4 regions of the Bradyrhizobium sp. LeoB3 genome follow, and region 3 is predicted to be linked to each of the others. Evidence: predicted binding sites of a transcription regulator. Region 3 holds the regulator's gene; each other region holds the start of a gene.
What was found. The regulator LexA, encoded in region 3, represses DNA repair genes until DNA is damaged. The targets are predictions, from matches to a motif close to TGTTCNNNNTGTGTTCNG.

Region 1: a site for LexA is predicted at 1,729-1,746, ahead of ACZXDY_RS25665 (DNA recombination protein RmuC). Genes of this name have one in related genera too.
Region 2: a site for LexA is predicted at 1,648-1,665, ahead of recA (recombinase RecA). Genes of this name have one in related genera too.
Region 4: a site for LexA is predicted at 1,330-1,347, ahead of ACZXDY_RS18065 (helicase-related protein). Genes of this name have one in related genera too.

The regions. Positions count from the first base shown of each region.
Region 1 is NZ_JBVBEF010000045.1:1,539-5,212, forward strand. Features, by position in the region: gene ACZXDY_RS25655 (AmpG family muropeptide MFS transporter) at 1-42, opposite strand, end outside; gene ACZXDY_RS25660 (GIY-YIG nuclease family protein) at 134-433, opposite strand; gene ACZXDY_RS25665 (DNA recombination protein RmuC) at 490-1,698, opposite strand; gene def (peptide deformylase) at 1,869-2,396, shown strand; gene fmt (methionyl-tRNA formyltransferase) at 2,538-3,473, shown strand; gene truA (tRNA pseudouridine(38-40) synthase TruA) at 3,480-3,674, shown strand, end outside.
Region 2 is NZ_JBVBEF010000042.1:50,440-54,113, forward strand. Features, by position in the region: gene ACZXDY_RS24920 (hypothetical protein) at 68-277, opposite strand; gene ACZXDY_RS24925 (hypothetical protein) at 1,031-1,198, opposite strand; gene ACZXDY_RS24930 (hypothetical protein) at 1,328-1,507, opposite strand; gene recA (recombinase RecA) at 1,768-2,856, shown strand; gene ACZXDY_RS24940 (hypothetical protein) at 2,964-3,590, shown strand; gene ACZXDY_RS24945 (hypothetical protein) at 3,572-3,674, shown strand, end outside.
Region 3 is NZ_JBVBEF010000003.1:25,703-29,376, reverse strand. Features, by position in the region: gene ACZXDY_RS04205 (ComEC/Rec2 family competence protein) at 1-115, shown strand, start outside; gene ACZXDY_RS04200 (hypothetical protein) at 125-346, opposite strand; gene ACZXDY_RS04195 (hypothetical protein) at 486-911, opposite strand; gene lexA (transcriptional repressor LexA) at 1,205-1,906, opposite strand; gene ACZXDY_RS04185 (molybdopterin molybdotransferase MoeA) at 2,108-3,319, opposite strand; gene ACZXDY_RS04180 (HAD-IA family hydrolase) at 3,329-3,674, opposite strand, start outside.
Region 4 is NZ_JBVBEF010000024.1:68,944-72,617, reverse strand. Features, by position in the region: gene ACZXDY_RS18070 (DUF3108 domain-containing protein) at 201-1,022, shown strand; gene ACZXDY_RS18065 (helicase-related protein) at 1,451-3,674, shown strand, end outside.

The sequences.
Region 1 (3,674 bases), on a different contig from region 3:
GGCTTTCTCGGTCGCGGCGGCTGTCGCTTCAGGCGCGGTCATGGAGTCGTGTTAGCAGATTCGGCCAAGAAAGACTGTCATCGCCCGGCTCGACCGGGCGATCCAGTATTCCAGAGACCTATTCGAATTACTCTTAAGTTCCCGCAATCTCGGGATAGAGATCGATCCAATCCGGATTACCTTTTTCGATCAATGAGATCTTCCAGGCCCGCGGCCACTTCTTCAGTCGCTTTTCCCGATGAATCGCATGCTCGATCTCCTCAAAGACCTCAAAATAGACTAGGCGGCTCACCTCATAGCGCTTGGTGAAGCCCTCAGCGATCTTCAGCTTATGTTCGGCGATGCGGCGCACGAGATCATTCGTTACGCCAATGTAGAGCGTGCCTCCGATGCGGCTTGCGAGAATATAGACGTAATAGCTGCGCGTGCCCAACTGCCGTCTCTGGAATACTGGATCGCCCGGTCAAGCCGGGCGATGACAATGGTTGCCTACTCCCCCGCCTGCAGCTTGGGCGGGGCAGGAAACAATTCGGGTCTTCCGCTGGTCACGATCCGCGGCAGTTCCACCGGGGCGTCTGACTTGCTGAAATCGAGTTCCTCGATCCGGCCAGCGCGCTTTTCGATCTTGTCGGCGGAGATCAGGATCTGGCGTACGTCCTCGTTCACCTGCGAGAAATGGTTCTGCAGCTTGAGCACGCGGTCGCGCAGCCGCGACAGATCGTCGCCGAGCTTGATCACCTCGGTGCGGATCTGGTCGGCTGCATCGCGCATCCGTGCGTCCTTCATGATCTGCTGCATCACCTGGATCGCGAGCATCAATAGCGACGGCGACACCAGCACTACGCGGGCGCGGTAGGCCTTCTGGATCACATCGTCGAAGCCGTCATGGATCTCGGCATAGACCGACTCGGACGGCACGAACATCAGCGCGGTGTCCTGGGTCTCGCCGGCGATCAGGTATTTCTCCGCGATGTCGCTGACATGCTTCATCACGTCATTGCGTAGGCGTTGGCTGGCAATCTTGCGTTCCTCATCGCTGCGTGCGTCGTGCAGCGCGGTCATCGCCTCCAGCGGGAATTTCGCGTCGATGCAGAGCGGGCGCTGGTCCGGCAGGAACACCACGCAGTCCGGCCGCTTGCCGCTCGAGAGCGTGAACTGGAATTCGAAGGAGCCCTTCGGCAGTCCGTCCTGGACGATCGCCTCCATCCGCGCCTGGCCGAAGGCACCGCGCGACTGCTTGTTGGCGAGCACGTCGCGCAGCGTCGTCACCTGCGTCGTCAGGTCGGTGAGGTTTTTGTGCGCGTTGTCGATGATGCCGAGCCGTTCATGCAGATGGCGCAGGCTGTCCATCGTGTGGCGCGTGGTCTGTTCCATGGATTGGCCGACGCGGTGGGTGACCGAATCCAGCCGCTCATTGACGGCGCGCGCCATCTCGGCCTGGCGGCCGGCGAGCGCCTGCGTCATCGCATCGACCCGGCCGCTCGCCTCGCTCTGGGCGCGCAGCACCTCGCTCAGCCGCTCTTCCAGCTCATCGGCGCGGATGGTCTGCGCGACAGCCAGTTCCGCGCCGCGCCGGGAAGACCGCGCGATCACGATGGCGATCGTCAGGAGCAGGATGAGCACGAGCACGCCGAACGCAACCAAGGCGTCCGCGACGCGGACCGGCCAGTCGCCGACCATGAAGAGAATCTCGTTCATGCAAGCGCTATAGCCGATTCGCAGGCGGCTGCGAACGAAAGTGGAACATTTATGGTTAACAAGCCGTGAAGTTTCGTGGTTAACAATGTCTGAAGAAACATGGTTAAGGCCGTCTTAACCGGTTCCGGATCGCATTGACCGCGGCATATCAAGCGCTTAAATCGCCCGCCATGGCCTTGAGAGAAATCATCATCCTGCCGGACAAGCAGTTGCGGCTGGTTTCCAAACGCGTCGAAAAGATCACGCCTGAGATCCGCAAGCTGGTCGACGACATGTTCGAGACCATGTACGAGGCGCCCGGCATCGGGCTGGCCGCGATCCAGGTCGCGCAGCCGCTGCGGCTGGTCACCATGGATCTCGCGAAAAAGGACGAGAACGGCGAGACCACGCCGAAGCCGCGCGTCTTCATCAACCCGGAGATCATCTCGGCGTCCGAGGAGACGTCGGTTTACGAAGAGGGCTGCCTGTCGATCCCCGAATATTACGAGGAGGTCGAGCGGCCGGCGCGGGTGCGCGTGCGCTTCACCGACATCGACGGCAAGGTGCATGAAGAGGATGCCGAGGGCCTCTACGCCACCTGCATCCAGCATGAGATCGACCATTTGAACGGCATCCTGTTCGTGGACTATCTGTCGAAGCTGAAACGCGACCGAGTGCTGAAGAAGTTCGCCAAGGCCGCCAAGCGCGCGGTGGAGTAAGGCACCACCATTTCCGCCGTCATGCCCGGCCTTGTGCCGGGCATCCACGTCCTTTGGCGCCGCGAGCACGAAGGTCGTGGATGGCCGGGACAAGCCCGGCCATGACGAGTACTTTTGCCTTTAGCCGAGGTAACCCGCCCCATGCCGCTCCGCCTGATTTTCATGGGCACGCCCGATTTCGCCGTGCCGACGCTGCTCGAGCTGGCCGGCCACGGCCACGAGATCGCTGCCGTCTATACCCGTGCGCCGAAGCCGGGCGGGCGGCGTGGCCTGCAACTGCAACCGACGCCCGTCGAGCAGGAGGCGCGGCGGCTCGGCATTCCCGTGCTGACGCCGAAGACGTTGAAGACACCGGAAGCGCTGGAGGAATTTCGCGCGCATCAGGCGGATGCGGCCGTCGTGGTTGCCTATGGCATGATCCTGCCGCAGGCGATCCTCGATGCACCAAGGCTTGGCTGCTACAACCTGCACGCTTCGCTGCTGCCGCGCTGGCGCGGCGCCGCGCCGATCAACCGCGCCATCATGGCCGGCGATGCCGAGACCGGCGTGATGGTGATGAAGATGGATGTCGGCCTCGACACCGGCGATGTCGCGATGGCCGAGCGGCTTGCGATCACCGACCGGATGACGGCGGCCGATCTGCACGATGCGCTGGCGCCGCTCGGTGCCGACCTGATGGTGCGGGCGATGGCCGCGCTGCAAGGCGGCGCGCTGCAACTCACCAGGCAGAGCGAGGACGGCGTCACCTATGCCGCCAAGATCGAGAAGGCGGAAGCGCGGATCGACTGGAACAGGCCTGCGCACGCCGTGCTGCGGCACATCCACGGCCTCTCCCCATTCCCCGGCGCCTGGGCCGAGTTGTCAGCCGATAGCGAACCGGTCCGCATCAAGATTCTTCGCTGCGAACTGGCGAGCGGCTCGGGCACATCCGGCACGGTGCTCGACGATAATCTCGCGATCGCCTGTGGCGAGGGCGCCATCCGCATTCTCGAGCTGCAGCGCGAAGGCAAGGCACGGATGAAGTCGGTCGACTTCCTGCGCGGCACGCCGCTGAAGGCCGGCGCGCGGTTCACTTAAGCCGTCATGCCCCGCTACAAGCTCACCATCGAATATGACGGCACACCGTTCTCCGGCTGGCAAATCCAGGAGACGGCGCCGACAGTGCAGGGCGCGCTGGAGGCCGCGGTGAAGGCGATGTGCGGTGAGGACGTGCGCGTCCATGGCTCCGGCCGCACCGATGCCGGCGTGCATGCGCTCGGACAGGTCGCCCATTGCGAC
Region 2 (3,674 bases), on a different contig from region 3:
AGGTCCTGACGGGGGAAAGATCAATCCCGGTTATTTACGGTAGTGCTCTTAGCGCAATGTAGTGCTGTCAGCGCAATGATGAGTCTGCGGTGCTGCTCGCTTCGCGACTGACCTTCTTCAGTTCGCGATCGATGCGTAACTGAACCCGTCTGATCGCGAGCAACTGAAGCTTCGCCTCGGTCTTGCCGGTCTTGATTGTATCGCCGATCTGAAACTGCCACTTCCACACACCGGGGGTGGCCAGTGTGACGGTATATTCGACGCCCTTATGGATCATCTCTTAGGCTCCGCGCACACCCGGCGGTATTCCAGGCCGAACGAAGGTTGCGCCACCTTGCAGTCTGCCGAAGGGCAGTTGCCCCAGCCTTGCGCGATCCGATCGCCGGTCCCGGTATTTCCAAACCTATCACTCGCCGTCCCCAGTTTAACGCAAGTTAACATCGATCGAATCCCACCGTTCCAGCGGGTTGCATATTTTTCCCATGGTTTAGTAGATCCGCTGGGACGCGCCATTGCCGACGCGTTTGATTAAACTGCTTCATGCGGTGCGTGACGGAACTATCTCGGAAACGTGGCAGTCGCGGCGATCCGTCAGGTGTGGAGGGATCCCGTCAAGCAGGCCCGTTCGAAAACTCGTGCGTTCTCGGGCAGATGCACCAAATCGCGAACATTTTGATGGAACTTTGTTCTTGTCCGGAGAACTACGGCGCCCGCGCGGGCTCGATCGGTACATGGACACCCGGTGCTCGCCCACATTGGGTTTCAGTCGCGGACGATCGCTGTCATCGGGGCGGAGCAATCGTAGCTCGGCGGTGGGACTGCAGGTCTGCGCGGGCTGTCGCTCCACTGCTTGCCGTCGGCGGCGATCGGATGCCAGCGAGCAAGCCATTGCGCGCAAGCGTCGATCTGGAGCGCGTGTTGGAGGAACCTCCGCAAGGCACACGACGAGCTTTGCGCGAGCGCCTGATCGATCGCAGTCGAGTTCACGACTGCTGGTTCTTCCCAACCATCTCGACGGGATGGCGCGGCCTTATTGTTGCAACTGCCCTTGCTCGGCGTAGACAGCCAGCCGCTCATATTCTTCGGCGATCTTAAGCAGCCTTTCGCGCGAGCTACGGTACGCAAACGACTCTGCTTTGGTACGGGTTTCCTCCGCTCGCTCTCGCCAGTAGCGCGGGTCTTGCAGCGTGTTTCTCATGGCATTTCCCGTTCTGATCTGTCTGAAAGACAATTCCGGAACGGAAGAGATGCTCCCTCGCAAGGAAGAAACCCGGATGCCCGCTAACTTGCGTTAAGCTCGAAAGGAACTTCGTTCTCGGTCGGAGAACTACGGATTGTCGCCCTCTCTCGGAAACGGCTCAAAGGTTTGACGTCCCAGGAACGTGTCAGGCTTTGCACTTTGTTCGAGGAGTTCGAAAGACTGGGCGACGATCTCGCGCGACCGTGTAGCGATGACATCGTCCTGTGTCCGGGACGGGCGGCAAATATGGGTGCGCCAGTCGATCATGTTCGGGCTCCCTCAGATTTATGCAGGCGGGAGCGCGATTGGTCTCTCAGCCACCGACGCCTACGGGGCGGATCCGCTGCCGATGATGGACGGGCAACTCGGACGGTGCAGGTTTGGTTCGAAGTGAGGGCTGGAGGCAAAAGAACATATTGCGAACATGGAACAAAGGTGGTACAGAATTTTCAACGCAATAAACCATCGATTTCTTATCGCGCCCCGTTTGTCCCGCTAGCGAATCCCCGTCATAAGGAGCACATCCAATGTCCGCCACTGCCCTGCGTATTGTCGAAGGATCCTCCATGGATAAGTCCAAGGCTCTGTCTGCTGCGCTGTCCCAGATTGAGCGCCAGTTCGGCAAGGGCTCGGTGATGAAGCTCGGCAAGAGCGACCGCTCGATGGATATCGAGACGGTATCATCGGGGTCGCTTGGGCTCGACATCGCGCTTGGCGTCGGCGGCCTGCCGAAGGGACGTATCGTCGAGATCTACGGGCCGGAGTCGTCAGGCAAGACCACGCTGGCGCTGCACACGGTGGCGGAAGCGCAGAAGAAGGGCGGCATCTGTGCCTTCATCGACGCCGAACACGCGCTCGACCCGGTCTATGCGCGTAAGCTCGGCGTCAATATCGACGAGCTTCTGATCTCGCAGCCGGATACCGGCGAGCAGGCGCTGGAGATTTGCGACACGTTGGTGCGCTCGGGCGCGGTCGACGTGCTGGTGGTCGATTCGGTGGCGGCGCTGGTGCCGAAGGCCGAGCTCGAAGGCGAGATGGGCGATGCGCTGCCCGGCCTGCAGGCGCGCCTGATGAGCCAGGCGCTGCGCAAGCTCACCGCTTCCATCAACAAGTCCAACACCATGGTAATCTTCATCAACCAGATCCGCATGAAGATCGGCGTGATGTACGGGTCACCGGAAACGACCACCGGCGGCAATGCGCTGAAGTTCTACGCTTCCGTCCGTCTCGACATCCGCCGCATCGGCGCGATCAAGGAGCGCGACGAGGTGGTCGGAAACACCACGCGCGTGAAGGTGGTGAAGAACAAGCTGGCGCCGCCCTTCAAGCAGGTCGAGTTCGACATCATGTATGGCGAGGGCGTCTCCAAGATGGGCGAGATCCTCGACCTCGGCGTCAAGGCTGGCATCGTCGAAAAGTCTGGCGCCTGGTTCTCCTATGACAGCCAGCGGCTCGGTCAGGGCCGCGAAAACTCCAAGGCGTTCCTCCGCTCCAACCCCGATATCACCAGCAAGATCGAGCTTGCGATCCGGCAGAACTCCGGCCTGATCGCCGAGCAGATCCTCGCGGGCACCCCCGAGCGTGACGCCGACGGCGAGGAGCCGGCGGAAGAGTAAGTTTTTTCGAAATATCCGATTTCTTCGCGGGAAGCGGGCGCTGAGGACGTTGAGTTGCCGACGTCTTCGGCGCCCGTTTCGTTTTTTGCGCGATTGCCGAGGGGGCCATGAAGCGCCTGATCCTGACCAGTTCGTCCGGCTACTGTCTCATGCGTATGGACCTCGCTGAAGCCGTCATTCCTTTTACCACTCGCTTTGTATGGGGATCGTTGCCGTCTCCGGGCGAACTCGCAACCTATGTCGCCGGGTGCCCTGAGCAACATCGACCGGGATCTCACTGGTCGGACTTCGTCGGCCAGTTTGGAAACGACAGCGGAGCTCGCAAGAACCTCCCCCTCGTCGAATTTTGCGGGCCCTATGAGACCATCGAACTATGGTTTGATCCGCAGCCGAATGATCAGTTGCAATTGATCTGGCTGCTCGATTTCTTTCGTTCCCACCCGGAAACAGCGGCCAAGTTGAGGTTGCGCATTGTCGACTTCGATCTGATCATGATGGACCACGAAGGGCCCGCCGCGGAGTACGTTCGCAAAGTCGACGTCACCGGGGCAATGCTTGAAACGGGAAGCATGAGCTGGCAGGCATATAGGGCGCCGACGCCAGAACCTTGCTTTCACCTCCTGGGCAAGGATTTGAGTGCGCTGCCGATGCTCAGGCGAACTCTGATTTGCTCGAAGAGCTTCCCTCGGCTTCCACCGGGCTGGGTGCTACGGAAATGCGGATTCTGGAGCTGATCTCAAGGGGCTATGCGAACATCAATCCGCTTTTCCACATGAGGAAGCTTCGCCAAACGCACGTCTTCAACGAGTGGGAGCGGG
Region 3 (3,674 bases):
GCCTGCGGTGTCAGGCGAAGGCGAACCCGAGACCACGATCCGGATCCAAGGGGCACCCGCGCCGCGCGCCATCGATGCGACCCCGTCCGAGTCCGACCTGCAGCCGGAAGACTGAGCGCTCCCGTCAATCTCCACCGGCGTTGGCCGGCAGCTCGAAGGCGCCGAGCCGAAATTCGTCCGGACCGCCCGAATGCGACGGCACTTGCACGAGCGTGAAGCTCGCATCCGGAAATCGCTCCCAGATCGCGAGATCTTCCGCTGCGACGGTGAGCCAGCCGAACCTGAACATGTATCGGCCGGGCTGGGCCACCCGTCCGGCTTTTTGCCATGTGATCTTGGTGACCACCGATCATGCCCCTTGCGAATAGTTCAACAAAAAACCGCATGCGCCCCCGGATGGCCTCCGGGGCCGCTCGAATACTTTGCTTTTCACCCGCGGCAACGTCCCGCCGGCCGAGACCGGCGGCGCACGCTGCCCGAAGCTCTCAGCCGATGAACAGCGGGTTCGGCGCGGGGCGCTGCTCGACCGCCTTCGGTGCCGGCTCTGCAACATGATGCGTCACTGGCAATTGCAGCACGGTGGCCCGCTGCCCTTCGCAGAGCTGGGTCACCAGCACATGGCTGCCATCGGGGAATTCGATCGCGTCGTGATGACGATCCCGAATATGCGCATCGATCTGGTTGAACTTGCCGACACGGAAGCCGGTCGTCTTGGTCCAGATCCAGCGATTGTCGTAGCGGACGTTATCGGCGAACGCGAGTTCGGTCCCGGGAAGCATGCAGACTGCGACCGTCGGATCGCTTTCCGAAGCGAAGCCGCGGGTCGAGGTACCGCGGAAGGTGGTGGTGATAAGCGTCTCTCCGACTTGGGCGGGACGCGTCGCCACGGCGTGCAGGCTATAGTCACACATCGGATTGCTCCTCATTCGAGATAGCCGACCCGTGCCTGGGAAGAGGCGCAGGCCTCTATCAGAGTGGACGATAACTTATAAGCCTCTGCTCCGTTCTTGGCATTTGTACGGCCCGCGCCCTCTAGCCGTTCACAAACACGATAGGAGGCGCTGCCGGACATCTCCTTGCACCGAGAGTGCCCCGGCGAACTTACCGGGGCTCTTATTCTAATCACTCTAAATCGTTCTTGTCAGTGTCCTTGAGGGCAGAGCACCCACCAAAGTACCAGACGAGCTGCTGCGTCCTCGTCGGCTCAGTACTTGCGATAAAGCCCGATCAGCTTGCCCTGGATCCGCACCCGGTTCGGCGGCAGGATGCGGACTTCGTAGGCCGCATTGGCAGGCTCAAGCGCGATTGACGCGCCGCGGCGACGGAAGCGCTTCAGCGTCGCTTCCTCCTCATCGATCAGCGCCACCACGATGTCGCCGGTGTTGGCGGTGTCGTTACGCTGGATCAGCGCCATGTCGCCGTCGAGGATGCCGGCCTCGACCATGGAATCGCCGCGCACCTCGAGCGCATAGTGCTCGCCGGAGCCGAGCATGTCGGGCGGCACGCTGATGGTGTGGCTGCGGGTCTGCAGCGCCTCGATCGGCGTACCCGCCGCGATCCGGCCCATCACGGGAACGGCGACGGGACGGTTGCCATCATCCTCGGCCACGGCCGCGCTGGTCGTGCGCTTGCCGAGCGTGCCCTCGATGACGCTTGGCGTGAAGCCGCGGCGACCGTTGCCGGCGGCGGAGAGCTCGGGCAGTTTGATCACCTCGATCGCGCGGGCGCGGTTCGGCAGGCGGCGGATGAAGCCCCGTTCCTCCAGCGCCGTGATCAGGCGGTGGATGCCGGACTTCGAGCGCAGGTCGAGTGCGTCCTTCATCTCGTCGAACGAAGGAGGCACGCCGGCCTCTTTCAGCCGTTCGTTGATGAAACGCAGAAGTTCATACTGTTTGCGCGTAAGCATCGCGAGCATTCCCCCGGTTGGTAGCGTCGTTCGATCCGAGACTTGAGAAGAGCTGATCTCGGGAGTCACGCACTCCCATTCGTAGACAGCGAGTTTCGAAACAAATCATGAACGGACACTATATGTTCGATATGTGTTCCGCAACCACTTAATTTCTGGTGAACGCGACCAGAGATGCTCGGGCAGGTGTCGGTCGCGACGTCATTCGGGCAATCGGAGAATGTCGCAAGGCGCGCCTTTTGCTGCGGCTGGCGCGAATGGCGGACGGATCACAAGTGCCTGCGCCGCAGTGAGATTCCCAAGCAGCGAACTGTCCTGCTTGGTGACCGGCGTTGCGATCAGCGTGCCGTCGTCGCGCTCTTCGAGTAGCGCACGAAGATAATCTTCGCGCTGATCGTTGGCGGCGAGATCGCGGCCGAGCAGGGCGCTTTCCGTCACGTGATGAATCGCCGAGCGGCCGAGCAGGGCCCGAATCAACGGCACCAGGAACAGATAGGCGCAGACATAGGACGACACCGGATTGCCGGGCAGGCCGATCACTCGCATCGCGCCGAGCCGGCCATGCATCATCGGCTTGCCCGGCCGCATCGCGATCTTCCAGAACGCCATGGTCACGCCCTCGGCCTCGAGCGACGGTTTGACGAGGTCATGGTCGCCGACCGAAGCGCCGCCGGTGGTGATGAGGATGTCGGCGCCCGCGGCATGCGCGCGGCGGATGCCGTCAGTGGTGGCGGCAACCGTGTCGGCGGCGACCCCCAGATCGATCGCTTCAGCGCCTTCCGCACGCGCCATCGCCCGCAGCGCATAGCCGTTGGAATAGACGATCTGGCCTGGACCCGGAGAGGTGCCCGGCATCACGAGTTCGTCGCCGGTCGCGAGCACGGCGACCTTGGGTCGGCGCCGCACGGGGAGTTCCGGATAGTTCATTGACGCCGCCAGCGACAGCGCGCGGTCGGTCAGCCGGCTTCCGCGCCTCAGCAGCACGTCACCCTCGCGGAAATCGACGCCGGCGGGCCGGATATGCCGCCCGGCGACAGCGGCCTCGGTGATGGTGATGTGATCGCCATCGACCCGGGTGTCCTCCTGGATCACGACCGCATCGGCGCCGGCGGGAATGACGCCTCCGGTGAAGATCCGTGCCGCTTCCCGCGGACCAAGTTCCCGATCGAACGGCCGGCCCGCGGCGACTTCGCCGATCACCTTCAGCCGCGCGCTCAAGTCGGCGGCGTCGGCGGATCGCACCGCATAGCCATCCATCGCCGACATCGCCAGTGGCGGCTGAGTACGCTTTGCCGCGACGTCACGGGCAAGCGTGCGGTGATAGGCGGCATCGAGCGCGACCATCTCTTCCGGCAATGGTTCCGCGCCGGCGAGGACCGCGGCTAGCGCATCGGCGACCGGCATCAGGGCCACGGGCAACTCCTAAATTCCGAGCGCGACAAGCGCGTTCGTCACATCATCCGGCGATGTGACGTGAATGGCCGTGAGACCTATCGCCCGTGCGCCGCGAATGTTCTCTGCGGAATCGTCGAAGAACACGATGCGTGAGGCCGGCACGCCGATCGCCTTTATCACGTAGTCATAGGCGTCCGCGTCAGGTTTCCGTAGCCCGATCGTCGAGGAGAAGAAGATCTGGCGGAAGTGGCCGAGCACGTCCGAATAGGCTGTCGAGAAATGCTCGATATGGGGCGGATTGGTGTTCGAGAAAGCATAAAGCGGCAGACGCGTCTTGGCGCGCGCCAGGTGCTCGGCGATTCCCGGCATCTCG
Region 4 (3,674 bases), on a different contig from region 3:
AAACCCTATGGCACGCAAAACCTGCACGTTCACAAGGCCGTTCAGCCGTTTAACAAACCATATAAAGGGCGTATTCACACCCGTAAGTGGTTCCGTATTCGCCCGCGTTGCTTGCCGGTCATTTCTTCCTAAATGATCTTTCGGCGCCGACGACAGGACTCGTTAAATTTGTGAGCATTTTCAGCAGTTTTCTACCCTCAATGAGGGAATCCTGGCTGTTGTGCGCCGGCGCGCTGTTCCTGTTGTTGCCGGAGGGCGCGCTCGCGCAGGGCCGGCTGGATGCGCAGTATGAGGCCTCGCTCGCCGGTATTGCCGTCGGCAAGGGAAGCTGGACCATCGAGATCGGCGACGACACCTTTTCCGCGATCGCGCAGGGCGGCACTTCCGGGCTGCTCAAGGCATTTGCTGGCGCCGGCGGGGTGGGCGGATCGCAGGGGCGCGTGGTCAATGGCGCGCTGGTGGCGGCGGGCTATACCGTCAACTACAACAGCTACAAGAAATCCGAGATCATTCGGATGGCGCTCAGTGGCGGCAGCATCAAGGAAACCGTGATCGAGCCGGAACCGCCGGTCGATCCGAACCGGATCCCGGTCACCGAGGCTCACAAGAAGAACGTGTTCGATCCGATGACCGGCTCGCTGCTCCGGGTGCCGGGCACGGGCGAACTGATGAGCCCGGATAGCTGCCGCACCAGCGCGGGCATTTTCGACGGCCGGCTGCGCTACGATTTGAAGCTCGATTTCAAGCGCGTGGAGATGGTCAAGGCAGAGAAGGGCTATCAGGGCCCGGCGCTGGTGTGCGCGATCTATTTCACGCCGATCGCGGGCTATATCCCCGACCGCCCGGTGATCAAATATCTCGCCGAAGCGCGCAACATGGAGATCGCCTTCGTGCCGATCGCGGGCACGCGCATCCTGATCCCGTTCCGCGTCAAGATCCCGACGCCGTTCGGGCTCGCCATGCTGGAGGCGACGTCGTTCGTGACGTCTGCCATGCCGCCGCGGGTGGCGAAGACGCAGTGAGGCTGGGCTGGTCGCAAGGAGATGGACCGAGTGCTCCGCTCGTCATTGCCGGGCTTGACCCGGCAATCCATCTTACGAAGAGCCCTTCTCTCGATGGATGCCCGGGTCAAGCCCGGGCATGACGAGCCGGGCAGATCGTCGAATCCTGTTGACTCTTTGCCGCTTCTGATTCGACTCCGGCTTTAACAATTTCGCTGTCATCGTGATCGCTGCTAAACCCGATTTGGTGCTGGAACTGAAATGCCGACACGAGATGTTGCGGTGAACGGAGGAGAACACAGGTGGAGTCAGCGATTCGGCCGCGATTCGTTCTCAACTCGTTCCGAAGCTTAAGCGGCGGCATCCGCCGTGTAGCAATCTGAGACAATTTTCCTAATCGCGCTTTCTTTCATCTCCAAGAAAAGCATCAAGAAAAGCACCTCGAAATCATGGCTCTTTCCTCTCCTCCCTTCGCCCATGAGCGCGCGCCCGGCGCCGGCGTCACGGCTGTGCTCGGGCCGACCAATACCGGCAAGACGCATCTGGCCATCGAGCGCATGCTTGGGCATTCGTCCGGGCTGATCGGGCTGCCGCTGCGGCTCCTGGCGCGCGAGGTCTACAACAAGATCGCCGATCGCGCTGGGCCTGAGAGCGTCGCGCTGATCACCGGCGAGGAGAAGATCAAGCCGAAGTCGCCTCGCTTCTGGGTCTCGACCGTCGAGGCGATGCCGCGCGATCTCGACGTCTCGTTCCTTGCGGTCGACGAGATCCAGATCGCGGCCGATCTCGAGCGCGGGCATGTCTTCACCGACCGTATCCTCAATCGGCGCGGGCGCGACGAGACGCTGCTGCTCGGGGCTGCGACGATGCGTCCCATCATCGAGCGGCTGTTGCCCGGCGCCTCCATCATCACAAGGCCAAGGCTCTCGACGCTCGAATTCGCCGGCGACCGCAAGATCACGCGGCAGCCGCGGCGCACCGCGATCGTCGCGTTCTCGGCGGACGAGGTCTATGCGATCGCCGAATTGATCCGCCGCCAGCATGGCGGCGCGGCGGTCGTGCTCGGCTCGCTCTCGCCGCGCACACGCAATGCGCAAGTGGCAATGTTCCAGAACGGCGACGTGGATTATCTCGTCGCCACCGACGCCGTCGGCATGGGGCTGAACCTCGACGTCGATCACGTCGCCTTCGCCTCCGACCGCAAATATGATGGCTATCAGTTCCGCCGCCTGACACCGGCCGAGTTTGCGCAGATCGCAGGCAGAGCCGGCCGCGCGACGCGCAATGGTACCTTCGGCACCACAGGGCGCTGCGCGCCGTTCGAGCCGGAACTGGTGAACGCGCTGCAGAACCACACGTTTGACAGCGTGAAAATGCTGCAATGGCGCAACTCGAAGCTGGATTTCTCCTCGCTCGGCAGCTTGCAGGTCTCATTGTCGCTGCCGCCGTCGCATGAAGTGCTGACGAGGGCGCCGATCGCCGAAGACATGCGCGTGCTCGACCACGCCGCGCGCGATGCCGAGGTGCGCGACATGGCGCATGGCGCTGTCGCCGTCGAGCGGCTATGGGATACTTGCCAGATACCCGATTACCGAAAGCTATCGCCCGCGGCCCATGCCGAGCTTGTGACCACGGTTTACGGCTTCCTGATACAAAAGGGGCGTATTCCCGATGCATGGTTTGCTGCCCAGGTCGATCAGGCCGACCGCGTCGACGGCGATATCGACACGCTGTCGGGCCGGATCGCTCAGGTGCGCACCTGGACCTTTGTGGCGAACCGGCCGGACTGGCTGTCCGATCCCGAACATTGGCAGGGGATCACGCGCGAGCTCGAAAATAAATTGTCCGATGCGCTGCATGAACGGCTCACGGAGCGTTTCGTTGATCGGCGTACCAGTGTATTGATGCGCCGCCTGCGGGAGAACTCTGTTTTGAATACTGAAATCGGCAAGACCGGCGAAGTCATCGTCGAGGGGCATGTGATCGGCCGGCTCGACGGATTCACTTTTGCGCCTGACGCGGCGGAAGCGGGCTCAGATGCCAAGGCGCTGCAGGCCGCAGCCCAGCAGGTGCTGGCGCGCGAGATCGATACGCGGGCCGAGAAACTGAGCGCCGCGCCGGACGAAACCTTCGTGCTGACCTCCGACGGTACCATCCGCTGGACCGGCGATGCGGTGGCCAAACTCGTCGCGGCCGACGACGCGCTGCATCCGCGGCTGCGCATCATCTCCGACGAGCGGCTGACCGGCGCGCCGCGCGAGGCCGTGCAGAACCGGCTCGATCTCTGGCTCAAGACGCATATTACGAAATTGCTCGGGCCGCTGTTCGACCTATCGAAGGCAGAGGACCTGCAGGGGATTGCGCGCGGCATCGCGTTCCAACTGGTGGAAGCTCTCGGCGTGCTGGAGCGGACCAAGATCGCGTCCGAGATGAAGGATCTCGACCAGCCCTCGCGGGCGACGCTGCGCAAATACGGCGTCCGCTTCGGCGCCTATCACATCTACTTCCCGCAGCTCCTCAAGCCGGCGGCGCGGGCACTGGCTTCGCTGCTCTGGGCCGAGAAGCAGGACAATGTCGATCTGTCGGCGCTGTCGAACGTGCAGCATCTGGCGTCGAGCGGGCGGACCTCGTTCCCGATCGACAAGGGGCTGCCGCGCGATGCCTATCGCGTGC